One region of the Vibrio paucivorans genome, then DNA from elsewhere that is predicted to be linked to it. Evidence: predicted binding sites of a transcription regulator. Region 1 holds the regulator's gene; each other region holds the start of a gene.
The links. The regulator CRP, encoded in region 1, controls carbon source genes, mostly activating them, when cyclic AMP is high. The targets are predictions, from matches to a motif close to TGTGANNNNNNTCACA.
Positions count from the first base shown of each region.

Region 2: ACXABW_RS12755 (CTP synthase) is a predicted target of CRP. The motif match lies at 2,785-2,800, and genes of this name have one in related genera.
Region 3: rppH (RNA pyrophosphohydrolase) is a predicted target of CRP. The motif match lies at 4,708-4,723, and genes of this name have one in related genera.
Region 4: ACXABW_RS20580 (glycogen/starch/alpha-glucan phosphorylase) is a predicted target of CRP. The motif match lies at 4,129-4,144, and genes of this name have one in related genera.

Region 1 covers NZ_CM133230.1:267,900-276,073, forward strand. The annotation lists gene astD (succinylglutamate-semialdehyde dehydrogenase) at 35-1,492, shown strand; gene ACXABW_RS01235 (DUF1338 domain-containing protein) at 1,686-2,477, shown strand; gene crp (cAMP-activated global transcriptional regulator CRP) at 2,600-3,232, opposite strand; gene ACXABW_RS01245 (phosphoribulokinase) at 3,475-4,344, opposite strand; gene ACXABW_RS01250 (YheU family protein) at 4,444-4,656, opposite strand; gene ACXABW_RS01255 (hydrolase) at 4,732-5,763, opposite strand; gene ACXABW_RS01260 (TIGR02444 family protein) at 5,785-6,264, opposite strand; gene ACXABW_RS01265 (ABC transporter ATP-binding protein) at 6,261-8,174, opposite strand, start outside.
Region 2 covers NZ_CM133230.1:2,818,546-2,826,719, forward strand. The annotation lists gene eno (phosphopyruvate hydratase) at 1-982, opposite strand, end outside; gene ACXABW_RS12755 (CTP synthase) at 1,060-2,700, opposite strand; gene mazG (nucleoside triphosphate pyrophosphohydrolase) at 2,912-3,715, opposite strand; gene relA (GTP diphosphokinase) at 3,919-6,141, opposite strand; gene rlmD (23S rRNA (uracil(1939)-C(5))-methyltransferase RlmD) at 6,233-7,549, opposite strand; gene barA (two-component sensor histidine kinase BarA) at 7,716-8,174, shown strand, end outside.
Region 3 covers NZ_CM133230.1:586,396-594,569, reverse strand. The annotation lists gene ACXABW_RS02870 (thymidylate synthase) at 1-94, opposite strand, end outside; gene lgt (prolipoprotein diacylglyceryl transferase) at 104-925, opposite strand; gene ACXABW_RS02860 (sulfite exporter TauE/SafE family protein) at 970-1,707, opposite strand; gene ptsP (phosphoenolpyruvate--protein phosphotransferase) at 1,782-4,028, opposite strand; gene rppH (RNA pyrophosphohydrolase) at 4,031-4,555, opposite strand; gene mutH (DNA mismatch repair endonuclease MutH) at 5,226-5,891, shown strand; gene ACXABW_RS02840 (DUF6482 family protein) at 5,888-6,199, opposite strand; gene ACXABW_RS02835 (NADP(H)-dependent aldo-keto reductase) at 6,315-7,349, shown strand; gene ACXABW_RS02830 (DUF1127 domain-containing protein) at 7,394-7,645, opposite strand; gene ACXABW_RS02825 (hypothetical protein) at 7,751-7,873, opposite strand; gene vpsR (cyclic-di-GMP-binding transcriptional regulator VpsR) at 8,138-8,174, opposite strand, start outside.
Region 4 covers NZ_CM133231.1:1,148,836-1,157,009, forward strand. The annotation lists gene malQ (4-alpha-glucanotransferase) at 1-1,396, opposite strand, end outside; gene ACXABW_RS20580 (glycogen/starch/alpha-glucan phosphorylase) at 1,498-3,951, opposite strand; gene malT (HTH-type transcriptional regulator MalT) at 4,471-7,179, shown strand; gene ACXABW_RS20590 (substrate-binding domain-containing protein) at 7,317-8,174, shown strand, end outside.

The DNA of each region.
Region 1 (8,174 bases):
GAACTTAGACAGTCGAATTTAGAAGGATAGAAACATGACACAGTGGATTGCAGGTGAATGGGTAGCGGGCCAAGGCGAGGCAATGAACTCAATCAGTCCGTTTAACAACGAAGTGATCTGGCAAGGCGACAGCGCAACACCCGCTCAAGTGGAATCAGCGGTAAAAGCAGCGCGTGAGGCATTTGTTAGCTGGAAAAAGCTCAGTTTCGAAGAGCGTGAAAAAATCGTTTTGGCGTTTGCTGAAAAAGTGAAAGAGAACAGCGAAGAAATTGCGCAGATCATTGCCAAAGAAACGGGCAAACCAATCTGGGAAACTCGCACTGAAGCGGCGGCAATGGCAGGTAAAATTGCCATCTCAATTCGCGCCTATCATGACCGCACTGGCGAAGCGCAACGTGAAGCGGCAGGTAACCAAATCGTACTCCGTCATCGCCCGTTAGGTGTGATGGCGGTATTTGGCCCTTATAACTTCCCAGGCCACCTACCAAACGGTCATATTGTCCCAGCACTGCTTGCGGGGAATACGGTGGTATTCAAACCTTCAGAGCAAACGCCTTGGACGGGCGAATTTGCCATGAAGCTTTGGCAAGAGGTCGGTCTGCCTGCTGGTGTGATTAACCTTGTGCAAGGCGCGAAAGAAACCGGTATTGCTCTGGCGGATGCGAAAGGCATTGATGGCGTACTGTTCACGGGTAGTGCGAATACTGGTCATATCCTACATCGTCAATTTGCGGGTCAACCGGGTAAAATGCTAGCTCTCGAGATGGGCGGTAACAACCCAATGGTGATTTCTGACCAATATGGCGACCTAGATGCAACGGTATACACTATTATCCAATCTGCATTTATTAGTGCAGGCCAGCGTTGTACTTGTGCGCGTCGTTTGTATGTACCTCAAGGTGAGAAAGGTGACCAGCTGATCGTTAAGCTAGTTGAAGCAACCAAGAACATTCGTATCGACCAACCATTTGCAGACCCAGCACCGTTTATGGGGCCGCAAATCTCACAAGCAGCAGCGAAGTTCATTTTGGACGCTCAAGCAAACCTACAATCGCTTGGTGGAGAAAGCCTAGTTGAAGCCCAAGCTGGCGTGGCTGCGTTTGTCTCACCGGGTATCATTGATGTGACAAACATTGCTGACTTGCCGGATGAAGAATACTTTGGCCCACTACTGCAAGTAGTGCGTTATCAAGGGCTAGAGAAGGCGGTTGAATTGGCAAATGACACTCGCTTTGGGTTGTCTGCTGGTTTGGTATCAACTGACGACGCAGAGTGGGATTACTTCGTTGATCATATTCGTGCAGGCATCGTAAACCGTAATCGCCAGTTAACGGGAGCAAGTGGTGATGCACCGTTTGGTGGCCCTGGCGCGTCGGGTAACTTGCGTCCAAGTGCTTACTACGCGGCGGATTACTGTGCGTATCCAATGGCATCTATGGAGGGGCAAGAGACTTTACTGCCAGCGACCCTTAGCCCAGGCCTAGCGCTGTAACGATGTTAAGAGTTAAGTCGCCATGGTATTAAGTCAATGCGGCGACTGAACCACATAAAAATAATAGAAGCCTAAAGAGCTTCAGTGGCTATCTGATTGTGGTGCGTCGTTTTCCTGCAATAGATAGCCATTTTTATACGTAGATTTCCAATAACCACAACCAATTAAGCAACACGCTCTACAAGGAGGCGACATGACGCCAACGGTATTATTTGATTCGCTATGGACAGACTACATTGCAAGGTTATGTCCTTCTGCTGAAAAGGTTCACAAACTGCTAAAAGAAGACGAAGCGTTGATCAATGATCATATTGCTTTGCGTACATTTAATGTCGCACCGCTAGGTATCGAAACGCTGGCGCAGCCGTTTTTAGACGTTGGCTATAAAGCTTGTGGCGATTATGTATTTGAAAGTAAAAAGTTGGTGGCGAAGCATTATGAGCACCCAGATCCTACCCAGCCTAAAGTGTTCATCAGCGAGCTCAAAGTGGAAGAGTGTTCAAAGCAGCTACAGAGCATTGTAGCCAAGCTCGTAGAGCAATTGGATCATAGTAAGCTAAAAGGTCATGAATTCTTGTCTGGTGGGCGATTATGGGAGCTAAGCTATGCTGACTTCCAAACATTGGCCAAAGAAAGTGAGTACGCTTCTTGGCTTGCTGCTCATGGATACGGTGCTAACCACTTTACAGTGAGTGTCAATCAGCTAAATGCGTTTGATGAAGTAAAAGGCGTGAATGACCACCTGCGTGAAGCAGGCTTTACTATCAATGAGTCGGGCGGCGAAGTGAAGGGCTCTCCAGAGGTATTATTAGAGCAATCATCGACGATGGCAGACAAAGTGCCAGTGAACTTTACTGAAGGCGCAGAGGTGATTCCTGGTGGCTTCTATGAATTCGCTAAACGCTACCCTATGGCTAATGGTGAACTCTACCCAGGGTTTGTAGCTGCTTCCGCCGATAAAATCTTTGAGAGCACCAACGGCTAATCGAGCGATAAAGCAGATACTTCGCTTGTGGTATCTGCTTGGTTTCACAATGTCAGAAAAACAAAAAAGCCACCAATGTTTCCATTGGTGGCTTTTAAAATTTTTGGTTTAATCAGTGAAGATTAACGAGTACCGTAAACAACGATAGTCTTACCGTGAGCAGAAATCAGGTTTTGCTCTTCAAGCATCTTCAAGATACGACCTACTGTTTCACGAGAACAACCAACGATTTGGCCGATTTCTTGACGAGTGATCTTGATTTGCATGCCGTCTGGGTGAGTCATTGCATCTGGTTGTTTCGCTAGGTTCAGAAGAGTCTGAGCGATACGGCCAGTCACGTCCAAGAACGCTAGGTCACCTACTTTTTGGCTAGTCACTTGTAGGCGGCTTGCCATTTGCGCAGAAAGGCGCATTAGGATATCTGGGTTAACTTGGATAAGTTGACGGAATTTCTTAAATGAGATTTCTGCAACTTCACAAGGAGATTTAGCACGAACCCAAGCGGTACGCTCTTGGTCTTCTTCGAATAGACCAAGTTCACCGATAAAGTCGCCTTGGTTTAGGTAAGAAAGGATCATTTCCTTACCTTCTTCGTCTTTGATAAGAACCGCTACTGAACCTTTAACGATGTAGTACAAAGTTTCAGCTTTCTCGCCCGCGTGAATCAGCGTGCTTTTTGAAGGGTACTTATGAATATGACAATGTGAAAGAAACCACTCTAGTGTTGGATCGGTTTGAGGTTTACCTAGAACCATAATATCTCACTTCCTCTGCAGGGTACGCTTGCCGCTTTCCATATTTTAGCTAAGCCTTAAATTGACTTACTAGGATAAGAGCACTTTACAAATGCTGCAAGCTAACTTGTGTTTCGGTTAAGAATAGTACCCTTTTCCGGGTACGATTTCTTGATTTTAATCGGGTCATAGCACGGATATTTTAAGCAAAAGTGTGCACATGATCACGGTATGAAAAGTAAACGACTTTTCTGTAGGGTTATCTAGCCAATTTTTCCAGTTTCGATGAGTTGTTGTAGGATTGGCCTTGCAATCAGTTCCATAGCAAAACTCATCTTACCGCCCGGTACAACAAGCGTGTTGTGGCGCGACATAAACGAACCATCAATCATCGCAAGCAAGTATGGGAAGTCGACATTCTTGATGCCACGTAGGCGAATCACGACAAAACTTTCGTCCAAACTCGGGATGCCTTTCGCATTCAATGGGTTAGACGTATCGACCGTGGGTACACGCTGAAAATTAATGTGAGTACGAGAAAATTGTGGCGTGATGTAGTTTAGGTAGTCGTCCATTGAGCGGACAATGGAGTCCATCACGGCTTCACGGGAATGGCCACGATCGCGAGTATCTCGAACGAATTTCTGAATCCATTCAAGGTTAACGATAGGTACCATGCCAATCAGTAGATCGACGTGCTGTGCCACGTTGACTTCGCCATCAACGACACCGCCATGGAGGCCTTCATAAAATAGGACGTCGGAGTCTTCTGGCAAATCTTGCCAAGGTGTAAACGTACCTGGCATTTGATTGTAAGGCACGGCTTCGTCAAAGGTGTGTAGATAACGGCGGACTTGGCCAACCCCTTCGTTACCATACTTACGGAAAAATTCTTCTAGGGTTGGGAAATCGTTGGCTTGCGGGCCAAAGTAACTGATGTGTTTTCCTTGCTCACGCGCTTTACGAATCTCCACATCCATTTCTGGACGTGTGAAGCGGTGGAAGCTATCGCCTTCAACCCATGCAGGTTTTACGTTCATCATATTGAACATTTTGCGGAAGGCTTCGGAAGTGGTGGTGGTTCCTGCTCCTGAAGAACCAGTCACCGCAATAATCGGGTGTTTTGCAGACATGACAAACCTTGTCTTAAAAGTAACTTACTTGTTAGCAAAGCCCACTATAGCACGGCAAAGAAAAACGTCTACTTTGGCGCACTACGTGCGTTATCAGCTTTATAGATGCTTTTTAAGTTGAATATCAACTGTCTCATGCAACTCAGAAAAAACGATGACTGCTTCACCGTTTTGCAGCTGCAATTTAACGTGGTCAACTTTATCTTGTAGCGAAAACTCCATTTCGCCGTAGTCCGTGCCTTCGCGGAGCACAAACTCTTTGATTAAGTTTTCTAGTGTGTCTGGCTGGATGTCTTGCCAAGGGATGATCATAAATACCTCTTCACTTTATGATGCGATTGACTCTTACTTCCACGCGACTTTTCTGATTTGCGCGCTTTTCCTAGTTTATACGTATAGCTGAGCTGCGTCAGAGTTTTCTGCCGCTTCGCTGTCGATAGGAGATTTAGCACTAGTGAAACTTTCGTAATAAGCAGGGAGAGCTTCTTCCAACCAAAAGCGTGGCTTCAACACGCTACCCGTAACGAAGCCGACATGCCCCCCTTGCGCGAATAGGCGGTAATCGATGTTGTCGGGTAGAACGAACTTCGGAATCACTTGATCCGTCATGAAAGGATCGTCTTTGGCATGGATGATCTGAAGAGGGAGCTTAATGTCTTTGAGCTTGTGAATTCCAGAACACTGCTGATAGTAATCTTGTGCGTCTTTAAAGCCGTGTAGCGGAGCGGTGATCAGGTCATCAAATTCATAAAGCTTTGTCACTCGCTTAATACTGTTGTACGACAGCCCCAGTTCACCTTTCAATAAGTGGTGTTTCTGTAGGGCGCTCTTCTTTAGTGAAGAGAGTAAGTAGCGTCGGTACACACGAGAGAACCCCACCTCAATTCGTTCTGAACAGGCGCCTAAATCTAATGGCGCTGATACTATGCTAGCGGCATCGAGCAGTGGCTGCTGATTGTATTTTGCCAAGTAGTTGGCAAGCATGTTACCGCCGAGAGAGATACCCACCGCGATTTTACGTTGATTGGGAAACAGATTATCTAAATGCTCCAAAAACAGTCGAGCGTCTTCTACTTCTCCAGAGTGGTAAGCGCGGGCTTGTTGGTTGGGCTTTCCGCTGCAGCCGCGAAAGTGCATCATCACAGATAGCCAGCCATCTTGTGCGAAGGCATCCATTAACCCATTAGCATAGGGGCTGTAAAAGCAGCCTTCTAAACCATGGAAAAGTACAAAGACAGGTTTGTTACGTGCAGACTCATTGCTCCAGTCTTCGCTCCAAGCGAGATCTAAGAAATCGTTGTCCGGCGTATCCAATGTTTGCCAAATAGGTGAAAACAGCGCCTGCTTGCGGATAAAACGCGGGGCAAGTGTTTGTAGGTGAGGGTTGGTTAGCCCTGTCGCGGCAATAAATTGAGTCATAGGCAGTCTTTGTGGATTAGCTTATTGATTCACTTGTGTCGGAGCTGGCTCTGAAAATGCTTGGAACAGATGTTCTCCACCTAATTGTCTGCAGTAGCGAAGTGTGAGTGGTTCACTTTGGTTGTTGGTAAGCTGCAGTGAGTTCATGCAATCGACTAAATCCGATTGCTGTTGCTTTTCCAACTGTAGCTCAAATTGCAGGGATTCTCGATATAAGGTATCAGGAAGGTGAACCTTAGCTTTGCGTCTAAGCTCACGGAAACTATGCAGGAGTGCTTCTGAGCGCCCTAAACACTCTTCGACTTTATGCCAGTCTTCGTCACGAAAAGAGACCTGCTGTTCATCAAGCCACTTGAGTAGCAGCAGTAGGTTTACATTGCCGTGGAACTGGTTTTGTAGCTGCAAGCACGCCTCTTTCACTTCACGCACGCTGTAGTACTGCAAGCTAAACTGCCATAAGCGCTCCAGTGTTAACGAAATGCGGACGTGCTCTATAGTCATTGTTGGTTGAATTCCTTTTCCATCTGCTCAAGGACTTCTTGTTGTGCCATCCAGTCCATCTCGACGTCTTCTAATTCGAATTTACTGCTGGCTTGAAGTGCGAGTACCTGATTAAGTTTAGCTTTATTTTCTGCTTCATACAGTGAAGTGTCTGATAATTGTGTTTCTGCGTCTTCAAGTGCCTGCGAAAGTTTGTCCATTTTCGTTTCAAGCTGAGTAAGCATCTTACGAATTGGGGCGGTTTGTTTGCGGAAGTCCGCTTCTCTGCGCTTTTGATCTTTTTTCGCTGCTGCACTGTTAGTGGTGTCTTTCGCTGGTTGCTGTGCTTGCGCTTCTTTGCGCTCTGCTTTTTGTTGCTCTGTTAGCCACTTGTAGTAATCATTGAGGTCGCCATCAAATGGTGCGACTTGGCGATCATGGACCAGGTACAAGTCGTCAGTTGTGGCGCGAAGTAGATAGCGGTCGTGCGATACGATCACCATCGCCCCCTCGAAGGTTTGTAGCGCGAGAGTCAGTGCTTGGCGCATGTCCAAATCTAAGTGGTTGGTTGGTTCATCGAGCAGTAATAGATTTGGTTTTTGCCAAACGATCAGCGCTAATACCAAGCGAGCTTTTTCACCACCTGAAAACGGAGCGACTTTTTCTAGTGCTTTATCACCTTGGAAGCCAAAGCTACCTAGGTAGTTACGCAGTTCCAGCTCGTTTTTATCAGGCGCGATCTGTATCATGTGTTGCAGTGGCGTTTCTTCTGGGTGAAGCGTTTCTAACTGATGCTGAGCAAAGTAGCCAATTTTGACGCCTTGCGAGTAAGTTAAATCACCGCCTTGTGGTGTCAGTTCTCCAGAAAGCAGTTTAATTAAAGTCGATTTACCTGCGCCGTTGCGTCCAAGTAGGCCGATACGGCTACCCGGAACGAGGTTAAGGCGAATCTTCTCAAGGATCAGAGTATCGTCGTAGCCAGCAGAAACTTCATCCATCATCATGATTGGGTTGGGTAGTGCGGCAGGCTCTCTGAACTCGAAACTGAATGGGTTATCGAACTGCGCGGGTAACACCTTCTCCATTTTCTCGAGTGCTTTTATGCGGCTTTGTGCTTGGCGCGCTTTAGAGGCTTTGTAGCGAAAGCGATCAATATAGCTTTGCATATGTGCCATTTGCTTCTGCTGTTTTTGGAACATGGCTTGTTGTAGGACGAGTTTCTGCGCACGCTGATCTTCAAATGATGAGTAGTTACCGGTGTACTCATTCATGGTTTGGTTTTCGATATGGACAATGCGTCCTACAATTGGATCAAGGAAGTCTCTATCGTGTGAGATGAGGATCAGCGTTCCTGGGTAATTTTGTAGCCAGCGCTCAAGCCACATAACCGCGTCGAGATCTAAGTGGTTAGTCGGTTCATCGAGTAGCAGTAGGTCTGAACGACACAGTAAAGCTTGCGCGAGGTTTAGGCGCATACGCCAACCACCAGAAAACTGTGTGAGGTTCCAGCTCATTTGCTGCTGGCTAAAGCCTAGACCATCGAGGAGTTCAGCAGCGCGTGATTTGATGGTGTAACCACCAATGGTTTCAATTTTTCCGTGGATCTCTGCAACGAGAGTACCGTTATCGGCCTGTTCAGCGTCTGCAAGTTGCCTCTCTAAATCGCGGTATTCTCGGTCACCATCGATCACGTACTCAAGCGCTGGGCGTTCTAGCGCTGGTGTTTCCTGAGCAACCCAAGCGAGCTCCCAATGAGCGGGTTGGCTAAAAGAGCCAGCATCGATGGACAGTTCATCTTTCATCAAGGCAAATAGCGTTGACTTACCACAGCCGTTTTTGCCGACTAGGCCGACTTTATCGCCGGGATGAATAGTTGCGGATGCTTGCTCTAAAAGAGGTTTGCCGCCACGAAGGAGTTGGATGTCAGAAAA
Region 2 (8,174 bases), 760 kb from region 1:
GGATCTTAGTGTTAGTAACGAATAGATCGTCACCTACTAGTTGAAGCTTGTCACCTAGTAGTTCAGTTTGGTGCTTGAAGCCATCCCAGTCAGACTCGTCTAGACCGTCTTCGATAGAAACGATTGGGAATTGGTTAGCTAGCTCAGCTAGGTAGTGGTTGAACTCTTCAGAAGAGAAAGTCTTACCTTCGCCTTTCATGTTGTAGATGCCAGCTTCTTTGTCGAAGAACTCAGATGCAGCACAGTCCATAGCTAGAGTAACGTCTTTACCTAGTTCGTAACCAGCAGCTGCAACAGCTTCTGCGATAACTTCTAGAGCTTCAGCGTTAGACTTAAGGTTAGGAGCGAAACCACCTTCGTCACCAACTGCAGTGCTGTAGCCTTTAGACTTAAGAACTTTAGCTAGGTTGTGGAATACTTCAGCACCGATACGTAGACCTTCTTTAAGAGTCTTAGCACCAACTGGTTGGATCATGAACTCTTGGATGTCAACGTTGTTGTCTGCGTGCTCACCACCGTTGATGATGTTCATCATTGGTAGAGGCATAGAGAACTGACCAGCAGTACCGTTTAGCTCAGCAATGTGCTCGTATAAAGGCATGCCTTTAGCCGCTGCAGCAGCTTTAGCGTTAGCTAGAGAAACAGCTAGGATTGCGTTAGCACCGAACTTAGATTTGTTCTCAGTGCCGTCTAGCTCGATCATTACTGCGTCGATTGCAGCTTGGTCTTTAGCGTCTTTACCAACTAGAGCTTCAGCGATTTCGCCGTTTACAGCTTCAACAGCTTTAAGAACACCTTTACCTAGGAAACGAGCTTTGTCGCCGTCACGTAACTCAAGAGCTTCACGTGAACCAGTTGATGCGCCAGATGGAGCAGCAGCCATACCTACGAAACCGCCTTCTAGGTGTACTTCAGCTTCTACAGTTGGGTTACCACGTGAATCGATGATTTCACGACCTAGAACTTTAACGATCTTAGACATTGAATGTTTCCTTCTCGTTGAATATATAATGTCAAAATTAAGGGCAGCAGCACTACTAACGCTACTGCCCGTATCCTTTACTTCTCTAATTCGCCGCGTTGGTATTCACCAGCCGCTTTCACGAAACCTGCAAATAGTGGGTGACCATCGCGAGGTGTTGAAGTGAACTCTGGGTGGAACTGAGCCGCTACAAACCATGGGTGAGCTGGGTTCTCAATAACTTCTACCAGTTTCTTGTCTGCAGATAGACCCGATACTTTTAGGCCTGCTTTTTCAATCTGTGGACGAAGAACGTTGTTCACTTCATAACGGTGACGGTGACGTTCATGAATTGTCGCGTTATCGTATAGTTCACGAGCTTTAGTCCCTTTCTCTAGGTGACATAGCTGTGAACCAAGACGCATAGTACCACCTAGGTCAGAGGTTTCAGTACGTTCTTCAACTTTACCTTCACCATCAACCCACTCAGTGATTAGACCAACAACTGGGTACTTCGTCTCTTTATTAAATTCTGTTGAGTGTGCACCTTCCATACCCGCAACGTTACGCGCATATTCGATCAGTGCTACTTGCATGCCTAGACAAATACCTAAGTAAGGTACTTTGTTTTCACGAGCGTATTTTGCAGCAAGGATCTTACCTTCAACACCACGGTCGCCAAAACCACCAGGAACAAGGATTGCGTCAAGATCAGCCAGTGCTTCTTCACCTTTTGACTCAACATCTTGAGAATCTACGTATTTGATCTTCACGCTTAGACGGTTCTTAAGACCAGCGTGCTTCAGTGCTTCGTTCACTGACTTGTATGCGTCTGGTAGTTCAATGTACTTACCAACCATACCGATAGTCACTTCACCCGTTGGGTTTGCTTCTTCGTAGATTACTTGTTCCCACTCAGACAGATCAGCTTCAGGAGCTGTAATGCCAAAGCGTGTACATACTAGGTCATCTAGACCTTGAGATTTGATTAGCTGAGGGATCTTGTAGATAGAGTCTACGTCCTTCATAGAGATTACTGCTTTTTCTGAAACGTTACAGAACAGAGCAATCTTCTTACGCTCGTTCGCTGGGATCATACGATCTGAGCGACAAACTAGAATATCTGGCTGGATACCGATAGATAGCAGCTCTTTAACAGAGTGCTGAGTCGGCTTAGTTTTCACTTCACCCGCAGCGGCTAGGTAAGGAACTAGAGTTAGGTGCATGAACATTGCGCGTTCACGGCCTAGTTCTACAGCAAGCTGACGGATAGCTTCCATAAATGGCAGAGACTCAATATCACCAACCGTACCACCCACTTCAACGATCGCAACATCGTGGCCTTCTGAGCCTGCGATTACGCGGTCTTTGATTGAGTTAGTAATGTGAGGGATAACCTGAATAGTTGCACCTAGGTAATCGCCGCGACGCTCTTTTGCTAGAACGTCTGAGTAAACACGACCTGCTGTGAAGTTGTTACGCTTAGTCATTTTGGTGCGAATGAATCGCTCATAGTGACCAAGGTCAAGGTCAGTTTCAGCGCCATCTTCCGTAACGAACACTTCACCATGTTGAGTTGGGCTCATTGTGCCTGGGTCAACGTTGATGTAAGGGTCAAGCTTCATCATAGTCACTTTAAGACCACGAGCTTCTAAAATAGCCGCAAGAGATGCTGCTGCAATACCTTTACCTAGAGAGGATACAACCCCGCCAGTAACAAAAATGTAATTTGTCGTCATGTTTAACCTGAAATTGGTTGAATGAGGGAAATGGATTTCTTCTGGACGGGATATAAATATACCAGAAGCCCTTTTCCGCTACAACGTGAAATCTATCACACTGCAATTTTTTATTTTTTGCTTCAAATCAAAGTGTGTTGTCGGATATTCCGTCATTTCAACTCTGATTTCACCAAACTCTGCTCATCCATAAGCTAAGCCATTCATTTACTTAAAGCTTAGATTTTTCTTCAGCTTTGACTTGGTCCCAAAAGGCATCCAACTGTTCCAAACTGTAGTCTGTGAGTTGCTTACTTTCTTTCGCAACGTGTGCTTCGACTTGCTTAAATCGACGTGCGAACTTCAAGTTGGCTTTGCTCAATGCCACTTCTGGGTCTTTACCTAAATGCCGAGTTAGATTGACTGTTGCAAATAATAGGTCACCCAGCTCAAGCTCTACTTTGTCTTCATCAGGAGAGATTTGAAGTGCTTCATCCATGACTTCTTGGATCTCTTCTTCTACCTTGCCAACAACCGGACCGATACTGTCCCAATCGAAACCAAACTTAGCACATTTCTTTTGAATTTTTGTAGCACGAGAAAGTGCCGGCAGAGAATTCGGTATTGAGTCTAGAATACTTTGCTCTGCTTTGCCTTGCTGGGCTTTTTCTTTTGCTTTCTCCGCTTCCCAGTTGGCATTAATCTGCTCATCATTCTCAAATGTGGTATCAGAAAAAACATGAGGATGGCGACGAGTTAGCTTTTCGTTTACGGTGTCTACAACTTCAGAAAAATCAAACAGACCCTGTTCCTTGGCCAACTGACTGTAAAAAATCACTTGGAATAACAGATCACCAAGCTCTTCTTTGAGGTTTGGCCAATCGCGGTTTTGAATCGCATCAACCACTTCATACGTCTCTTCAATCGTATGTGGGACTATGGTGTCAAAGTTCTGCTTTAAGTCCCAAGGGCATCCACCCTCTGGATCACGTAGCTTCGCCATGATCTGTTCTAACTGTTCGATTGGGTGGCTCATTTCTCTGTTCCTTTAAATCTTTATCTAAAGAAAAAGGTGAGCAGCCAAAACCACTCACCTTTGTAATATATTGGTCAATTCTCTAAATAATTGAAGTTGTAGCTAGGCGGCAAGCGAGCGAGACTCCTGAGCATAGCTTGCCTATGTGATGGAGCGAGTGAGCGCAGGCAACAACGCTAACAACTTCAAGTATGACGAGAATTTTAGCCGAGGCGCTTAACGCTCATCACATCCTTAATTTGCTCAACACGTTTTGAAACGCGCGACAACACCTCGATGTTGGTCACTTCTAAATCAAAATCCATCACAGAGAGCTGACGCTTATAATCGGTGCGGCTCTTCATGCTGGTTACTTTGATTTTTTCGTTGGCAAATAGCGTGGTGATGTCTTTTAGTAAACCACCTCGTTCCATTGCCTCAACACGTACTGTTAAGATGTAAGAGCCCACAAAACCACTTCCCCAAACCGTATCAATGATACGCTCTGGCGCATGATGACTTAGCTCTTCTAGCTGTTCACAATCGCCACGGTGCACCGAAATGCCACGTCCTTGGGTTATGTAGCCTTTGATTTCATCTCCCGGAATTGGCTGACAGCATCGCGCTAGGTGGGTCATCAAATTATCGACGCCTTCCACGACCACGGCATCTTTCTTAGGTCGGCTTTGAGCTGGTGCTTTGTTTTCCGACTCTTGTAGGCGTTCTAAGGCTTGCTGATCTTCTTCTTCCGCTGTTGGCTTGTTCACCAAAGCGTTAATGTGATTAACGATCTGGTTGATACGCAAATCACCGCTACCCACGCCTGCATACAATTCATCTGGCGTATTAACATTGAAACGCTTAAGAGCGTATTCGTCGGCATGTTTGAGCGTTGCACCAATCTTGGCTAATTCAACTTCTAGGATCTCGCGCCCAGCTTCGACGTTTTTCTCTCGGCTTTGCTTACGGAACCATGCATTAATCTTAGCGCGAGCTCGGCCTGAATGAACAAAGCCTAGTGATGGGTTTAACCAGTCACGTGATGGATTCGGTTCTTTTTGGGTGATGATTTCAACTTGATCGCCCATTGCCAGTTTGTGGGTGAATGGAACGATTCGTCCAGCCACTTTAGCGCCGATACAGCGGTGACCAACTTCCGAGTGAATGTGGTAAGCGAAATCTAGCGGAGTTGCGCCCATTGGTAGATCAACGACATCACCACGCGGAGTAAAGGCATACACGCGGTCATCGAATACCTGACTACGCAGCTCATCAAGCATTTCGCCGGAGTCTGACATTTCTTCTTGCCAGTCAAGCAGCTTACGTAGCCAAGTAATTTTCTCATCGTATCCACTGCGCCCAGCGCTGCCACCTTCTTTATATTTCCAGTGTGCCGCCACCCCGAGCTCCGAGTCTTCGTGCATATCTTTAGTACGAATCTGGATCTCGATGGTTTTTCCTTCAGGCCCAAGTACGACGGTATGAATCGATTGATAACCATTCGGCTTAGGGTTAGCAACGTAATCGTCAAATTCACTTGGAAGGTGTTTATACTTGGTGTGAACCACACCTAATGCCGCATAACAGTCTTGAAGTTTGTCGGCGATAATACGCACTGCTCGTACATCAAACAATTCGTCGAACGCTAAGCTCTTCTTCTGCATTTTGCGCCAAATACTGTAGATGTGTTTCGGGCGCCCGCTCACCTCAGCGTTGATATTTGACGATTTCATTTCGGAAGTTAAGTCGTCAACGAAGTCGGTAATGTATTGCTCACGTACAATACGACGTTCAGATAACTGCTTGGCAATTTGCTTATAGGTATCTGGCTGCTGGTAGCGGAAAGCGTAATCTTCAATTTCCCATTTAAGCTGACCAATACCTAAACGGTTGGCTAATGGCGCATAAATATTGGCACATTCTTTTGCCGCTGCGCGTCTTACTTCATCGGGTGCTTTTTTCACTTCCAGCAGATTAGCAATTCGTTCTGCAAGCTTAATTACCACGCAACGGAAGTCATCGACCATGGCCAATAGCATGCGGCGCACATTATCAACTTGACCAGAAGCAGCACTTCCTTCAAGGGTAACGTTCAACTGGCCAATTGCCGCCATTTCTTCCACACCATCGATCAGTTTGATGGTTTCTTTGCCGTAACTTTCTTCTAAAGATTCTCGGTCAAATGCGCCGCTGGATACCAACGGGAATAATTGTGCTGCAACCAGTGTTGCCGTATCCATAGAAAGAGTGACCAAAATTTCATTCATTTCGCGGCCACGCCAAAGCAATAGTTCGGCTTGCTCGTTATCAGAGACTATCGTTTCACAGTGGCGATAGACCTCTTTCAAGCGTTTAGAAGTGTTCTTATCTTGTCCTAGGCTAGCCACCCAGTTATCTAAATTAAACTGCTCGTTTGGGTTTAAATGTGCGCTTCTTACCGCAACCATCTTTACATCCTAGTTATTATATTTTGTCTATATCGACTAACTGATTCCGCGTTAGTTCGAGTTCGAAGCAGGTCCGTCTGACCACATTCTTCTATTTTTCAAACAGAGCCATTGACTCTAAGTGACTGGTATGTGGGAACATATCCAACATACCCAATTTAGTTAGCTTGTAGCCTTGTTTTAGTAGGCTCAGGCTGTCCCTTGCAAGGGTAGCAGGATTACACGAAACATAAACAACGCTTTGCGCACCGAGTGCGGAAAGTTGATCTACGATCCCACTTGCACCAGCTCTCGCAGGATCGAGCAACACTTTGTCGAATTTTTCGTCCGCCCAAGCTTGGCCTTCAAACTCTTGCTCAAGGTTAGCATGGTAGAACGTCGCATTGCTTAGACCGTTCAGGCTAGCATTAGAAGACGCACGTTCTACCATTTCAGGCACGCCTTCAACTCCGACCACCGCATGCGCTCGCTTGGCCAAAGGCAAACTAAAGTTACCTAGCCCACAGAAAAGGTCTAAAACGCGCTCATCTTGCTGAGGCGACAGCCAATCCAAAGCTTGTTGCACCATTTGCTGATTCACATTCTGGTTCACCTGAATAAAGTTATTCGGTTCAAATGGAATCGTCACGCCAACTTCTTGGTAATTAGGTTGCTCCCCAACCACTCGGTTTAGCTGGTCACTTTCAGGCATAAGATACAAGATCGCACCATGAGCCTTTGCTAGCTCAGCAACAGTGTTATGTTCCTGCTCAGTCAATTTTCGTGTGTGGCGGAACACTATGCACGGGCCATTATCCGCTTGCACCAATTCGATATGGCCAAAGCCGTCTTGATTTGAAAAGCCGCGCAGCATGGCATCAAGTTCTGGGAGTAGCTGATTGAGTTGAGGGTGCAACACTGGGCAATCAGTGACATCAACAATTTGCTTGCTCTGCTTCTTACGGAAACCAAACTTGAACTGGCGAGAGCCTTTTTCCACCTGCAGACTAATACGAGCTCGGCGTCTATAACCTTGTTCGCCGCCGGCAATCGTAGATTCTAGCTCAATGTCGGTTCCACCAATTTTTTTTACCAGCTGGGTTAATGTTTGCTGTTTATGAGCCACCTGAGCGGAATACGCTAGGTGTTGTAAATCACATCCTCCGCATTGATGGTAATGCGGACAAAACGGCTCAATTCGCTCTTCACTCGGCTGCAAAATCTTAATCAGCTTGCCGCGAGAATATTTACTCTTACTTTCAGTCAACTGAGTTAGCACTTGCTCACCCGGTAATACACCATCAATAAACAAAGGTTTCTTGTTTAAGTAAGCAATACCAGCACCGTGGTGATCCAGTCGTTCAATCGAAACCGACTGATGCTTAGTGTTTAGTTGCGTTTTCTTTTTTGGTTGGAAGAAACGTGCCATGCTCTTAGTGCCTAAAGTGTTTTCAATATTATAATTGGTCCCAGTATCACTATTTAGCACTGGGAATATTGTCGAATTGTGTCGACTTGATTAAGCTAATTGATTAACTCTGTAATTCGCTTAGCGAGTTATTTTCCCATATCCAACCCACGATGTTTAGATAATAATGACCAGATATGGCTTACGTGCGCGTGTTATTACTCTTACTTTAGCGCCAACCCTAATCATTGGCTTGTTGCTCAGCGCTTTCTTTTCTTTCAATCGCTATCACGACCTTGAGCGCCAAGTAATCAATTCCGGCCTTAGCATCATCGAACCGCTTGCTATTGCGAGTGAAGACGGGATGAAAACCCAGAGCCGAGAATCTGTTCGTCGCTTGATAAGCTACGCTCACCGTAAGAACTCTAAATTTGTTCGCAGTATTGCGGTATTTGATTCAAACCATGACTTATTCGTAACATCAAACTTTCACCCAAACTTTGAAACGCTCACCTTTCCCAAAGATCAGCCAATTCCATTACTTGGGTCGTCTGAACTGAAAGAAAACACGCTAATCTTACGCACCCCTATTTTACCAGAGACTCATTTGGTCGCGACGCCAAATAGCTCAACCGACCCTAATCAA
Region 3 (8,174 bases), 320 kb from region 1:
TGATAACGGTTAAGCATCGCTTCCCAGTACGTTCATTTTCAATCCAAGTACCTTCATCAACAATACGCTGACAGAGCTCTAAATACTGTTTCACACCAATTCCTTACTTCGTTTGTTGTGGTAATTCGTCTTTGTAGTGACCGCGCTTGTATGCCCAAACCATCATCAGCACACCAATAATAACCATTGGCAATGACAAGATTTGCCCCATCGAAATAAACCCGCCGAACAAGCCTAAATGCGCATCTGGTTCACGTACATATTCTACTAAGAAGCGGAATGTACCATATCCAGCAAGGAATAACCCTGATACAGAACCAAGAGGGCGTGGCTTTTTGATAAACCAGTTCAAGATAAAGAACAGCACAATACCTTCAAGCGCCATTTCATACAGTTGAGATGGATGACGAGGAAGCGGGCCGCCATTTGGGAACACGATTGCCCACGGAACATCAGTTACACGCCCCCAAAGCTCGCTGTTCATGAAGTTACCTAAACGGCCCATGCCTAAACCGAACGGCACGAGTGGCGCAATAAAGTCGGCAACACCAAAGAAAGTACGACCATTTTTCTTTGCATACCAGAACATAGCGGTAATCACACCAAGCAAACCACCGTGGAAAGACATGCCACCAGTCCACACTTTGAACAAGTACAGAGGGTCATCTAGGAATAGATCAAAGTTGTAGAACAACACATAACCAACACGGCCACCAATAACGACACCTAAGAAACCGGCAAACAACAAATCGGAGACTTGCTCACGTGTCCAGCCACTGTTTGGTTTATCAGCTCGGCGGTTAGCCAACCACAACGCGAATGCAAAACCGACCAGATACATAAGCCCGTACCAGCGAACAGACAGTGGGCCGATAGAAAATAAAACAGGATCAATATTAGGAAATTCGATAAATCCCTGAGACATAAAAGGGTTCTCTTTTTGAATTGAAATCTATGAGTGAGATGACATTACAGCAACATAGTTCCTGCAACAAACATCAAAAATACAGCAAATATTTTTTTCAGCGCTTTGGTCGGCAAGCTAGTCGCCAGTTTTGCACCAACGCGAGTCGTTAACATGGAGGTGGCAGCAATCGCCGCCAGTGCAGGCAAGTAAACATAACCAACGCTGTATTGAGGTAATTCAGCCACCTTAGAGCCATGTAGAATAAACCCCGTCATTCCTGAAATCGCGATGAAAAATCCACACACGGAAGAAGACCCGACCGCTTTTCTCATCTCGACGCCATGTTTGCTCAAAAATGGCACCGACAGTGAACCACCACCAATGCCAGCTAGGCTGGAGATAACACCGATTCCAGTGCCGTACAGAGACGTCACCACATTACTCGGCATCGCTTTCTGAGCTTGGGACTTAATAGACAAAAGCATTTGCAGCGCAAGGCACAATACAATCACACCAAACACTTTAGGGAGATATTGAGAAGGAATCCACTCGGCAACATAGGTTCCAGCAAATCCACCTACGACGACGCCAGGCATTAGCCACTTCACAACAAACATGTCGACATTGCCCAGCTTGAGGTGATTAATGGCAGAAGAACCTGAGGTCACAATAATTGTTGCTAAAGATGTCGCCAAAGCCAATTGCATTGTGATATCTACACTGATGCCTGATTTTGGTAATAAATAAAGCAATGCAGGTACGACGATAAGACCGCCACCAATGCCTAATAAGCCTGCCATCACACCCACTACGGAGCCTAGAGCAAGCAATAACAACAGCAGCTCAATATCCACATCTTTTCCCTATCGGTTAATTACTTCTTACCAGCACGAACAAAGCCTGCAAAACCTTTCTGCTCGAAATGTTTCAGCATCATAGTATAAATATTTTGTCCATATGGTTGTATCAGAGCTTTGTTAGCAAACATCTCGAGTTCTTCACTGCTAGAGTGACGCAGGAGGTACTTCACTTTAGCAACATTAGACGTGTTCATACTTAAGCTTCGATAACCCAGTCCTACAAGCAGCAAGCTACCAATAGGATCACCCGCTAGCTCACCACATACGCAGACAGGGAGATTGAGGGTTTGACAGGTATCATGGATCTGCTTTAACGCCATTATGACAGCAGGGTGCATGGATTCGTACACATCCGCTACTCGAGCATTGTTACGATCCACAGCAAGTAAGTACTGAGTAAGGTCGTTACTACCAACTGAAACGAAATCAATTTTATCAGCAATCAATGGCAATAAGTACAGCATGGAAGGTACTTCAACCATAATACCGACTTCTGGCATTTTAATGCGTTCATCAAGCAGAGACACTTCATTGTATGCTTGGTTTATCAGTGATAACGCATCATCCAATTCCTGAGTACTGGCAATCATTGGCAACAAGATACTCAAGTTTTGCTGTTCCGCGCTTGCTTTCATCATCGCACGGATCTGCATCAAGAAAATATCAGGATGATCCAAGGTAAAACGGATACCACGCCAGCCCAGGAATGGATTGTCTTCTTCAATAGGCAAGTAAGGCAGAGCTTTATCCCCTCCTACATCAAGAGTACGCATTACCACTCGCTTGTTTGGGTAAGACTTGAGTACGCTTTGATACTGTTGAACTTGCTCTTCTTCTGAAGGGAACCTGTGCTGTAGCAGGAATGATATTTCAGTTCGGTACAACCCTACTCCATCAACCCCTTGGTTAATGGCAATGTTGGTATCGGCACTTAACCCCGCATTGAGCATCACCTCTACACGGTGATTATCCTTGGTCATTGCTGGCCTATCAGCGCCCTCGCTAACCATAGAAGCAAGCTCACGCTCTTCATTGACCAGCGCACGATACTCTTTCAATATTTGCTTGGTCGGAGAAACCAATACTTTACCGCTGTAACCATCAACGATGCCCTGCTTACCGTTGATATCCTTGAGGTTCAGACTGAGCCCCATTACGGCGGGAATACCTAACGCCCTCGACAAAATCGCTGCATGCGAGTTTGCAGCACCTTCAAGTGCAATAACTGCGAGCAACTTGTCTTTTGGCATCGAAGCTAATATTGATGCCGTTAACTCACGAACCACTAAAATTACTGGCTTGTCTAATTGCTGTTGTTCGTTCTCAGTATTGTGGAGAAAGTAAAGCAGTCGCTGACCGAGTTCTTTGATGTCATGGGCTCGTTCACGCAAATAGACGTCCGACATTTTGGCAAATCGGCTCGCATAGGTTTCAACAACCTGTCGCAACGCCCAATCCGCTCGGTCCCCTTTTTGAATTTGCTCTTTAAGATCTTTTCGCAACATCGGATCGTTAAGCAAGTGCGTAAAGAGGTCAAAAATCGCCAAGGCATCTTTGTTTATCTCTCGATCAAGCTTCTTACGCATACGGCGGAAGTCACTCAACGCTTCCTCAATCGCAAGCAACAACCATTCTTGCTCCTGATCGACATTAAGAGCAGATGCAGGGTAAACATCAGACAGTTGAGGCTGTGTGTCATCCCACCACAATTCACCAATTGCGACGCCTGAAGACGCAGGGATACCTTTGATCGCTTGTTGTTTCTTGGATAACTTCCAATGCCCTTGAGTTTGCGCGTGAGCAATAATAACGGCCAACTGTGCCGCTAATGTCACCAAAAATGACTCTTCCATTTCATCAAACAAGCGTGGCGTTTTTTGCTGAACAACTAAAACACCTAAGACTTGCTTACGATGAATGATGGGAGTCCCTAAGAAGCTTTGGTAAACCTGCTCACCAAGTTCAGGAAAGAGTTTAAAGTTAGGATGCTTTGATGCTTCAGCAACATTGATCGGCTCGGCGCTGCGTTTGACTAAACCAACCAAGCCCTCGCTAAAGCGAATGTGTATTTTGTCCCCTTTGAACTTGAGGCCCTGTGTCGCCATCAACTCCAAACGGTGCATTTCTTCATTGGCAAGGTAGATAGTGCAACACTCTGTATGCATTGCACTACATGTATGCTTAACCAAAACTTCTAACGCTTGGTATACGTCATCTACTTTGGAAACTTGTTCAACTATTTCCCTTAGTTGAGAAAGCATGTCTACCCTCTTCGGTGTTTGTGTTTGCGTTTGCCCTTGATTTTTCGTTCTCTAAACGGCATTGCCATCGTCGCAAATTCTTTCATCGCACGACGATAAACATCGCGCTTGAAGGACACGACCTGTCTAACTGGGTACCAATAACTTACCCAGCGCCAACCATCAAACTCAGGGGTACTACCTAACTGCATATTAATTCGTGATTCATCACAATCGAGCTTCAGTAGAAACCATTTCTGTTTTTGCCCGATACAGACGGGTTTTGAATCCCAGCGTACTAATCGTTTGGGTAATTTGTACCTTAACCAATGACGACTTGTTGCTACGATCTTTACGTCTTTTTTAGTAAGACCAACCTCTTCATACAGCTCCCGATACATCGCTTGCTCGGCAGATTCTCCTTCATCAATTCCCCCTTGAGGAAATTGCCAAGAGTGTTGTCCGTATCGTTTAGCCCAGAAGACCTGACCATGGTTGTTACAGATTACAATTCCCACATTTAAGCGGTAACCATCGCCATCTATCACTGGCCAACCTCAAATAAAATCTTTAATTACAGTGATTTTTCCACATATCCCCAATAGGAGCAAACTTACTAGTGTGATTAGCACGTGATTTATTGGTAACAACAGCCCGCAAGGATAAGTTTTATCCAAGCTAACACTTATCAACACCACAATGAGACATTGACCACATTTATTCACCTTTTCTGTGAATAACTGTGTGAAGAATTGGAAGAAAACAGATCAAAGATCCTAGGTTGATACAAATCCGATCTACAAACATGAAAGGAAATAGTAATTTTAACCATTAAAAACATAAAGTTAGTTAAATTTAATTTTTCCCACCCCGCATAGAGCGTCAATAAAAACATCCAAAACACAGATCGGTCAAAGATCATCCAAAGCGGTTTTTATCCACACTCTTAGTTTCAAATTTGATAACAACCAGAATTTTCAAGCAGTTTAACGCCGATAAACCCCTGTTTTTTTACCCAGTAGAAACTAAACAAGACATCACTTCTGATCAAGCTGTGGATAAGTGATTGCATGATGATCTTTTACTCAAAACGATCATAAAGTCAGCATCTCAAATCAGCGCCTCCGTCTCCTCATGTAAGCAATTAAAACGATTGGGTATACCGCTACCTCCTCACATTTTGTTAGAATTACTTTTTTACTAAGAGCCACAGACCCGATGAAACCAGAACCTCAGTCAGAATCAGAATTGTTCGAACGCGCGAGAGCAATTGCTGGGGTGAGCTTTCTAGATTTGGCTGAAGAAGCCGAAATGGATGTGCCTAAAGATCTCACTAGAGACAAAGGCTGGGTTGGACAATTACTCGAATGGCACTTAGGTGCTGTTGCGGGCAGCAAGCCTCAGCAAGACTTCGAACAACTTGGCATTGAGTTAAAAAGTATTCCAATTAGTTACACCGGCAAACCGCTAGAAACAACCTTTGTTTGTGTTGCCCCACTCGTTGGCGTTCATGGTTTAACGTGGGAACAAAGCCACGTACGTAACAAGTTGTCGCGTGTATTGTGGGTACCAGTGGAAGGGGAACGTGAAATTCCTTTAGCTGATAGACGTGTTGGTTCACCCTTAATTTGGTCTCCTTCAGAACAAGAAGAAAAGCAGTTAAAACAGGACTGGGAAGAATTAATGGAAATGATTGTTCTTGGCCAAGTAGAAAAGATCACTGCGAGGCACGGTGAAGTGCTGCAACTGCGCCCTAAAGCGGCAAACAGCAGAGCATTAACCGACGCCTATGGAGCCAGCGGTAAGTTGATCAAAACCCTACCACGTGGCTTCTACTTAAGAACGCAATTTACGGCTAATATCCTACAATCGCATTTCGTTTAGTGGGTTACCAATGACATTTCGATGTCACAATAGGGTTGGTACGCTTCGCTGCCACACTCATCATAAGCATTATGGAGGCGTAGATACGCCTTTTCTACTCCTAGCTTTAAGAGCTCCTCTTTGACTAATTCTAACGAGCCAAAGTGCATCGGTTCATCATTCAACTTGACCGGTTCAAGTTTATGCTTGTATTCCACTGCGATGAGATACTGCGAAAGATCCGAACAGCCAATCACAAAAACTTTCGGTGGCTGATAAGTTTCTTTATGTACCCCATGAATCCATTTATCTAATTGTCTTTTTTGCATAAACACCTCCGTCTAGAAAAGTTTAGTCAAAGACTCAACTTTTGCGAATGGGGACTATGCCTATTCCACTATTGCTGGCATATTGGTTTGAAAACAACCAATAAAAGGAAGTGCAATGCAATACAACAAGTTGCCTCATTCCACATTAGAAGTCAGTAAAATTTGCCTTGGTACCATGACTTATGGGGAACAAAATACACAAAGCGATGCATTTAATCAGTTGGACTACGCTGTAGAGCGCGGAGTGAATTTCATAGACACTGCTGAGATGTACCCCGTCCCGCCGAAAAAAGACACACAAGGTGCAACAGAAAGTTATATTGGAAACTGGCTAAAACAGTCAGGCAAACGCGAAAAAGTCGTTATCGCAACTAAAGTCGCGGGCCCAAGAAACGTGCCTTATATTCGAGATAACATGAGTTTAGACAGACGTAATATTCATCAAGCAATCGATGATAGCTTGACGCGACTGAATACCGATTACATCGACTTGTACCAGCTTCATTGGCCTCAACGTCAAACCAACTGCTTCGGTCAACTCAATTACCCTTATCCAGATGAACAAGGTGACGTCCCACTAGTGGAAACACTCGAGGCGCTCAACGAGTTGGTAAACGCCGGTAAGATTCGTTACATCGGTGTTTCCAATGAAACACCTTGGGGCGTAATGAGCTTACTGAAACTAGCTGAAAAACATGAGCTTCCACGGATTGTTTCTATCCAAAACCCATACAATCTGTTGAACCGAAGTTTTGAAGTCGGCTTATCAGAAATTAGTCATTATGAAGGGGTTCAGTTACTTGCATACTCGCCTCTCGCCTTTGGTTGTTTGAGCGGTAAATACTTGGATGGAGCTCGTCCAGAAGGTGCTCGCTGTTCACTGTTCGAACGCTTCTCACGTTACTTTACTCCACAAGGAATTAAAGCAACTCAAGCTTATGTAGATGTAGCGAATAAGCATGGACTCGACCCCGCGCAAATGGCGCTTGCGTTTGTCAACCAAAGACCTTTTGTGGCTTCAAATATTATTGGTGCTACGACGATGGAGCAGCTCAAGTCCAATATCGATAGTTTAGATGTGGTGCTAACAGATGAGCTAATGCAGGACTTACAAGAGGTTAGTACCACTTACTCCAACCCTTGTCCTTAACAATATGATTACGGGCTAGCGGCTCCAGCCGCTAGCCCGTTTTACTACGTCAGTATTCGCGTACTGAGTACTCGACGAAGATGACGTACACGGCGCTCAGCTTTGACTGCGTCAGGTTCACTTACTCCAATCGGACGACCATCACTTTCTAAGCCGATGTCTTTTAGTAGATGGGTGTTTTCCCAAGGAATTGCGTAAGCACTACGGCGCAATTTTCGTTTCCATTCACGCTCTTCACGACGTAGATCAGCACGTACTAGCAGTGTTGCTAATTTTAGGTATACAGAATGACTCATGATATTTCTCCAGTTTGTATGTGACTGGGGAAAATGACAGGTAGAAGAAGTAGATAGATTCCCGTTAGGCTGCCATTTTCCGCAGCCTAAAAGGTTACGGATTAACTATTGTTTTGAGCTAGATTTACGATCGGTACCAAAGCTGGTGACGCGAATAGACTTGGCCATATCAGACATGGTCCAATCCATAGAAGCACAAACAGTTGCGGTAACATTTAAATGTTGCATTTGTGCCTCCTAGCTAATAATTAATCCGGTAAATTTTGAAATGTGGAGCTGTTGCTCACGGTTAAATTCTATGCAATCAAGGTTATAAATCAACCGCTAATTTGCGCAAAAAGAAAAAACAATTTTTTCACCTAGAATTAACCTTACCTCTCACAATGAAATAACATATTCATCTGGGTTATATTGAATAACCAACACATTGCATTAAAACAAAAAAGGCTAAGCTCCTAAGTGCTTAGCCTTTTTATCTATATACTCAAATAGTTACATTGCATGTTCGCTGATCAAGTTATGCTTGTTC
Region 4 (8,174 bases), on a different replicon from region 1:
TGATGTAAGCGTCGTACCCCGTCGCTTGCAGCACTTGTGGGTTGAGTGGTGGTAAGCCCCAGTTCTGGCCTAGTGGGCCAAGAATATCTGGTGGAGCACCAATGCTTGCATCCAGAACCAAGCTGCCATCATCAGCCCATGTTTCTGCACCAGAGTCTGCTACACCAACGGCTAGGTCGCGGTATAAGCCTACCGACATTCCTTTCTCTTCAGCCAGCTCTTGCGCTTCATTGATCTGAGTATCGGCAACCCATTGCAAGTACATGTATAGGTGCACTTGGTCTTGGTGTTCTTCAATATACTTTTGCACCGCTGTGTTATCGAAGCGGCGGTATTTTTCAGGGAATACAGGCCAGCCCCACACGTTAGAATCTTGTGAGTGCAACTCGATGTGCAGTGCGTCAAAAGCGGCTTGATGAACTAAGCTATCACCGCCTTGTTCAACAAAGTTAAGGAACGCTTGAGCTCTATCGGTATTTTTGTCTAAGTGGCGCTTTTTGAACTCCGTAAACAGCATCGGCAATACGCTGTTTTTCAGCTCTGCCACTTCAGAGTAGTTCACCCAGTGTGAATCACGCGCTTTTTGTAAACGCTGCTGGAACTCCGCGCTGCCTACTTTTTGCTGCGCTTCTGCGCTTAATGCAAACTCAGGAACTGAACTTACATCAATGTATAAGATATTTAGCCAGCGACGAGAAGACGGGCTGTATGGGCTTGCACCCTCAGGGTTCGCTGGGAACAGTGAGTGAATCGGGTTTAGGCCAACAAAGTCACCACCACGTGATGCAACATCTGCTACCAACTGTTTCAGATCACCAAAATCTCCGATGCCCCAGTTATGTTGAGTACGCAGAGTGTAAAGCTGGACGCTCGGGCCCCACATCTTTTTGCCCTGCTCCATTGCAGACTGCTTGAAACACGCTTTTGGCGTCACAATCAGTGTCATTTCGTATGGCGCTTTACGACGCTTACGCGAAATGATCAGCTTGTGATAACCCCATGCCAAGTCGTTTGGCAATGTAAACACTAAAGGGCCACCCTCGGCACGTTCATCACGAACGATTTGAGATTGAAGATAGCCTTCAAGTACCTCTCCTTGCTCTGTTTCTAAACGCCAGCTGAATTCACTCTCTCGAGCGCTCACACCAAGGTTTAGGGCGACTTCAGCGGGTTCACCTTCACGCAATACGAGAACCGGGTCTAGTACGTCTTTCTTATGCTTTTTCTCAGCGGATTTAAGTAAAGCCTGATCATTACTTGTGTCATAACCTAGTGACGCTAATAAGCGAAGCAATGTCTCATCTGAAACTTTTGCTTCATCTCCCCATGCGCTTACATAGCTGTCGGCCAACTTGGCCATTTCAGCGACTTGTTTTAATGCGTTATTGTCTTTCATCGCTCTCTCCGAAGGACTGCTTAAACCTTCAAAATGTAGGGTTAATATAGAGTTATAATCAAATCAGCCAAGGTACTAAGTACCTTGGCTTTTTTATGGAATTAGCGTTTTACTGCTTCTAGTTTCCAGATGTTGTTCACGTAGTCGCGAATACTGCGGTCGGAACTGAATTTGCCCACCAATGCGGTATTCAGAATGGCTTTCTTCGCCCAACCCGCTTGGTCGCGGTACTGCTTGTCCATGTCTTCATGCGCTTTCACGTAAGAAGCGAAATCTGCAAGACATAGGTACGGGTCGCCGCCATCAAGTAGGCTGTCGAACGTCGCGCGAAGTTTACCGTGCTCACCCGGCGTGAACTCATCACCCAGTAGAAGATCTAGAGATGCTTTCAGTAGTGGGTCTGCATTGTAGTAATCGAATGGGTTGTAACCGCGAGCGCGAGTTGCTTCAACACCATCCACTTCTAAGCCGAAGATGTAGATGTTTTCATCGCCGACTTCTTCACGAATTTCTACGTTCGCACCATCCATAGTACCGATAGTCAATGCACCGTTTAGTGCCATCTTCATGTTGCCGGTACCAGATGCTTCTTTACCTGCTGTTGAGATTTGCTCTGACACGTCAGCAGCAGGAATGATGATTTCGGCCATGCTTACGCGGTAGTCAGGGATAAAGACCACTTTCAGCTTGTTGCCGATGCGTGGATCGTTATTCACTTTCTCTGCAATCTTGTTGATTGCGTAGATGATTTCTTTCGCTAGGTGGTAGCCTGGTGCTGCTTTCGCTGCGAAGAACACAACGCGCGGCGCCATATCGAAATCAGGATCGTTCAGCAAACGGTGGTACAGAGACAGAATGTGCAGCATGTTCAGGTGCTGACGCTTGTACTCGTGTAGACGCTTGATTTGAACGTCGAAGATAGCGTTAGTGTCTAGCTCGATACCCATGTTCTCAGATACCCAGTCTGCTAGACGCTGTTTATTCAGCTTCTTAACAGCCATGAATTCTTTTTGGAACTTGGCATCGTCAGCGTACTGTGCAATCGCTTCTAGCTGATCTAACTGAGCTGGCCACTCTGTACCAATCTTTTCTGAAATCAGAGCAGATAAAGCTGGGTTACAGAATTTCAACCAACGACGAGGCGTAATACCGTTTGTCACGTTGTGTAGACGCGTTGGGTATAGCTCATCAAACTCTGGGAATAGGTCGCGTTTTACTAGCTCTGAGTGCAACGCTGCTACGCCGTTCACCGCGTATGAACCAACCACACATAGGTTCGCCATGCGTACCATGCGGTGGAAACCTTCTTGGATGATAGAAAGCTTCTGCTGCTTAGCGACGTCTCCTGGCCACTTCTCACGAACTTCTTGCAAGAACAAGTGGTTGATATGGTAAATAATTTCCATATGACGAGGCAGTAGGCGCTGAATCAAAGATTCGCTCCACGTCTCTAATGCTTCTGGCAGTAGAGTGTGGTTAGTGTAAGCGAATGTCTTAGAACTGATGTCCCAAGCTTCATCCCAACCTAAGCCTTTTTCATCGATAAGAATACGCATCAGTTCAGGAATCGCGATAGTTGGGTGCGTATCGTTTAGCTGAATTGTTTCGTATTTTGGTAGTGAAGCTAGCGTGTGGCCTGCTTCTTCGTGACGACGAAGAATATCACGAACCGACGCTGCACTGTGGAAGTACTGCTGCATCAGGCGCAGAGTCTTACCTTTTTCGTGGTTGTCGTTCGGGTATAGAACCTTAGTGATGTTACCCGCATCGATCAGCGCGTGCTGCGCTTCAAAGTAATCACCGTTGTTAAAGCTTGCTAGCGAAAACGGTGCAATTGCTTGACACTCCCACAAACGAAGTGGGTAAACAGTGTCGCTCTCATAACCTACGATTGGTAAATCCCATGGCATTGCTTTTACTTGCATGCCCGGTACCCAGCGGCGTTTTTCTTTGCCTTCTTCGTGGTACACCTCAACGTGGCCATAGAAACCAATTTCTTGCGCCAGTTCAGGGCGCGCAACTTCCCAAGGGTAACCTTCTACACCACGCCATGCGTCTGGTGCTTCTTGCTGGTGACCTTCTTGGAAAGACTGCTTGAACAAGCCATATTCGTAGTGCAGGCCGTAACCTACTGTTGGGAATTCTTGCGCAGCACATGAGTCCATGAAACATGCCGCTAGTCGGCCTAAGCCACCGTTACCTAGTGATGGGTCACGCTCTTCTTCAAGAAGGTCGGTAAGGTTTTGGCCTAGTTCTTCCATCGCTTGGGTGATTTGCTCGTACAAACCAAGGCTGATCAGGTTGTTACCTGTTAGGCGGCCAATCAAAAATTCTAGAGATAGGTAGTTAACGCTTTTCGCGTTTTTGATCTTTTCATCTTGCTCTGTTTCAAGCAGATCAAAAGTCGTAATTTCTGCCAGTGCACGCCCCATAGCTAGGTACCATGCTCGGCTATCTGCATTTTCTACTGTCGTAGCGTAAGTCGCCGACAAATGCTTTTTAACGCTTTCTTGGAATGAAGCTTTATCAAACTGTTTCTGTTGCGTAGGTTTCATTAGAGAAATCTCACTTATTGGTTTTAATCCATCTGTGACATATCGTGCATGCACAGGGTTTGCAAAACATCCTCCTACTTAAGGGGCTTATTAGGAGGAGGAGTGAGGGCGTAGAGGAGTAGCGACAGGACACTCAGTGATCAAACTCTCATATCTCATCCCATCGGGCATTTCCCTCGTGAGTCAGATCACACCACCCACCTCTACACGCTAATTCTGTTGTATGAAACTTATGTGGAAGCGCGAATTAACAAATGATGAATATGCACGTCAGATCACACAAGAATTTAACTTGTTGCATATATTTCAGTACATTTGGTGTAAAAAGCATTGATAGCAAAGTTTTAAGTGCACCATAAGGTGACAAGAATCACAATTACAGGGCGTAGATACTGCCAAAATGTGAAACAAGCGAAAAACTGGCGGTTGATCAATAACTGCATATCCGCTCTTAAAGTAACATCTGCGACATAAGGTCATTTGGCCAATAAATGTACAAACGGGGAACAGGTTACTAAGATGTGGATTCCTTCGAAATTAACTCGTCCGGGTCGTTTGCATAACGCAATCGTACGTCCAAGAGTTTTAGATCTCTTACAACAAGCACCTTGCTACAAGTTAGTGCTATTTCGCTCACCTGCCGGTTACGGTAAAACCACCATGGCCGCGCAATGGCTGTCAGACAAACCCAATGTTGGTTGGTACAGCATAGATGAAAGCGACAATGATCCGTTTCGCTTCATGAACTACTTGCTGCAAGCACTCAACAAAGCCACGCATAATACTTGCCCAAATTCGCAGAAATTGGCTGAAAAACGCCAGTTCTCGTCACTGCATTCTTTGTTTAGTGAAGTGTTTGCCGAGATGTCGAGCTTTCACCAAGAATGCTACTTGGTTCTGGATGATTACCACTTAATCTCGGATGACGAAATCCACGAGGCAATGCGTTTTTTCCTCAAGCACATGCCCGATAATCTCACTCTCGTGGTCACTAGCCGCGCTGCACCTCCTCTTGGAACCGCCAATTTACGCGTGCGCGATTTGATGATTGAAATCGGTAACGAATTACTCGCGTTTGATACGGAAGAGACCACTCGATTCTTTAATCAACGGGTCGCTGATGGCATTGATGACGATACAGCTAACAGCCTACGAACTTACGTTGAAGGCTGGCCGTCTGCGCTGCAATTGATCGCGCTGCAAGCCCAGCATCAAAAACGGACTTTGGCGCAATCAGCCGAATCGGTATCTCAGTTTAATCACGCTCACTTGTGGGATTATCTGGTCGAAGAGGTCTTTGATCTGCTCGATCAAGAGACACGCCAGTTCCTGCTGCAATGTTCGATTCTCGATCATTTCAACGACTCGCTGGTTGCCACTCTGACCAAGCGTGATGACGCGCTCAGTATGATTGAATCACTCAATCGCTTTGGCTTGTTTATTTACCCGCTAGAGGGCGAGCAAAACTGGTATCGCTTCCACAACCTGTTTGCTGAGTTCCTTGCTCATGAACGTATGGCGCGTATCCCACAAAAAGAGCAAGAACTGCATTATTCAGCGGCGCTTGCTTGGTTGGATTTGAATACCCCGCATCAGGCTTTGAGACACGCTCAGCTTGCTAATGATACTCAGCTGATCGCGAACATTCTTACTGAGTTTGGCTGGAAGATGTTTAATCACGGCGAACTCGACAGCCTAGAAACGGCGATCCATAAGCTAGAGCCAAAACAACTCTATAGCGAGCCAAAACTTTGTATGCTGCAGGCATGGCTAGCGCAAAGCCAACACAGGTATGACGATGTCGGCGATCTATTGGCGACCGCCGATGAGCAAATGAAATTGCTCAATATCAAGCCGACCAGCCGCGAACAAGGTGAGTTTAATGCGTTAAGAGCTCAGGTAGCGATTAACCAGAACGAACCTGAAAAAGCACTGGAACTTGCAGAATTGGCACTGAGCCAGCTCGACCACACTGTGTACCGCAGCCGAATTGTTGCAACCTCGGTAGTCGGTGAAGTCAATCACGTACTTGGCCACCTGAGCCGTGCACTACCAATGATGCAGCAAACTGAGAAGCTGGCTCGCCAGTATCAAGTCTACCATCAAGCACTGTGGGCAATGCTGCAACAAAGCGAAATCCTTATCGCTCAAGGCTACGTGCAAGCCGCCTTTGAAGTACAAGACAACGCATTCAAACTAATTGAAGAGCAGCAGCTACACCAAGTGCCAATGCACGAGTTCCTACTGCGCATCCGCGCACAGATCCTATGGTGCTGGAACCGCCTAGATGAAGCGGAAGAGTGTGCTTACAAAGGCCTTGATGTGTTGGGTAAAGACTATTCAAGCATGCACCTTCACAGCTACTCGATGCTGGCTCGTATTACCATTGGCCGTGGCGAACTGGATAAAGCGTCTAAGTTTATCGACCAAATCGTCCATTTGATGAAGCAGTCAAGCTACCACGTAGATTGGACTGCAAATGCCTCGCTTTCTCTGATCCTATTCTGGCAAGCGCGTGGCGACATGGAGTCGATTCAGCAGTGGCTTGAAACCACTACCCGCCCAGAAAAGGCGTGTAACCACTTTACTCAGCTTCAGTGGCGTAACATTGCTCGTGCCTACATTAATTTGGGTGAGTTCGATAAAGCGACGGAAACGCTCGACTTTATGCAGTCCGAGGCAAATACCAATAACCTGATCACCGACCAAAATCGTAATTTGATCGTACAGGCAGTATTGGCAGTAAGCAAAGGCGATGAAGAGTCAGCACGTACACTACTCAAGCAGGCTCTTGAAATGACCAACCAAACAGGCATTTTAGGGAACTTCTTGGTAGATGGCGGCAAGATTGGTCATTTATTAGAGAAGTTAACTAACAAGTCTGAACTTGGTGACTTAGAGCGCCACCGTGCGCAACAGCTGATGAAGGACATTTCAACGACTCAGCGCAGCCGCTCTGTACACTTCGACGAAGAGTTCGTAGAAAAGCTAGTGAATCACCCAAATATCCCAGAGTTGGTTCGTACCAGCCCGCTTACGCAACGTGAGTGGCAAGTGCTTGGCCTTATCTATTCTGGCTTTAGTAACGAGCAAATCGCACAAGAACTGGATGTCGCAGGTACTACCATCAAAACGCACATCCGCAACTTGTACCAAAAACTCAATATTGCCAACCGAAAAGAGGCCATCCGCACCGCAGAAAACCTTCTGCAGCTGATGGGGTACTAAGTAACGTTCCAATCAAATCGACAGTAAGCTAAACTTTGCGTTTAGTTTACTGTCATATTCATTGACTCCAATTACTACGCTGATGAACACGTCCTTTGTAAGGCAGGCACCGTCAGCCACTCACGATAAAGATAACCATGGCCAACATCCGAGACGTCGCTAAAGAAGCCAATGTATCCGTTGCAACAGTATCACGTGTAATCAATAAGTTACCTCATACCAGTGACGCCGCTATCGAAGCCGTTCACGCCGCCATGGAGAAACTGAATTATCGCCCAAATGCCAACGCGCGTGCTTTGGTGAATAAATCGTCTCCATCCATCGGAGTGTTGGTCGCCGATGTATCCAACCCGTTTTACGGTGCCATGGTTCAAGCGATTGATGAGGTGGCACGTGAGTATAAAAAGCATATTTTGATCACCCACGGCTACCACAACGAGGTGTTCGAGCGGGAAGCGATTGAATTGCTGATCAATAACCGCTGTGAAGCGCTAGTCATTCACAGTAAAGGCCTAACCGATCAGGAGCTGATCAAGTTTTCCAAAGAGATCCCCGGCCTAGTGGTTATAAACCGTTTTATTCCTGACATCGCAGAGCGCTGTATCGCTCTCGATAACACGCGCGGCAGCAGCATTGCGCTGAACCATTTACTGCGCTTTGGCCACCAGAAGATTGGCTACCTTGCGTCTTCCCACAACATCGATGACTCAATTGACCGCAAACTCGGCTACCGTGCAGAGCTTGAGAAGCACCAGTTAAGCTACTCAGAAAACCTTGTGGTGTCTGGAGAGCCTAACGAACTTGGTGGCGCGGAAGCGATGCGAAATTTGCTGGCGAAAAACGTGCCATTTACCGCTGTAGCCACCTACAACGACTTAATGGCTGCAGGCGCTATTTCGGTTCTAAAAGAGAACAATATCCGAGTCCCAGAAGACGTTTCCATCATCGGCTTTGATGATGCGGCTATTGCTAGCTATTTACACCCAACACTCACC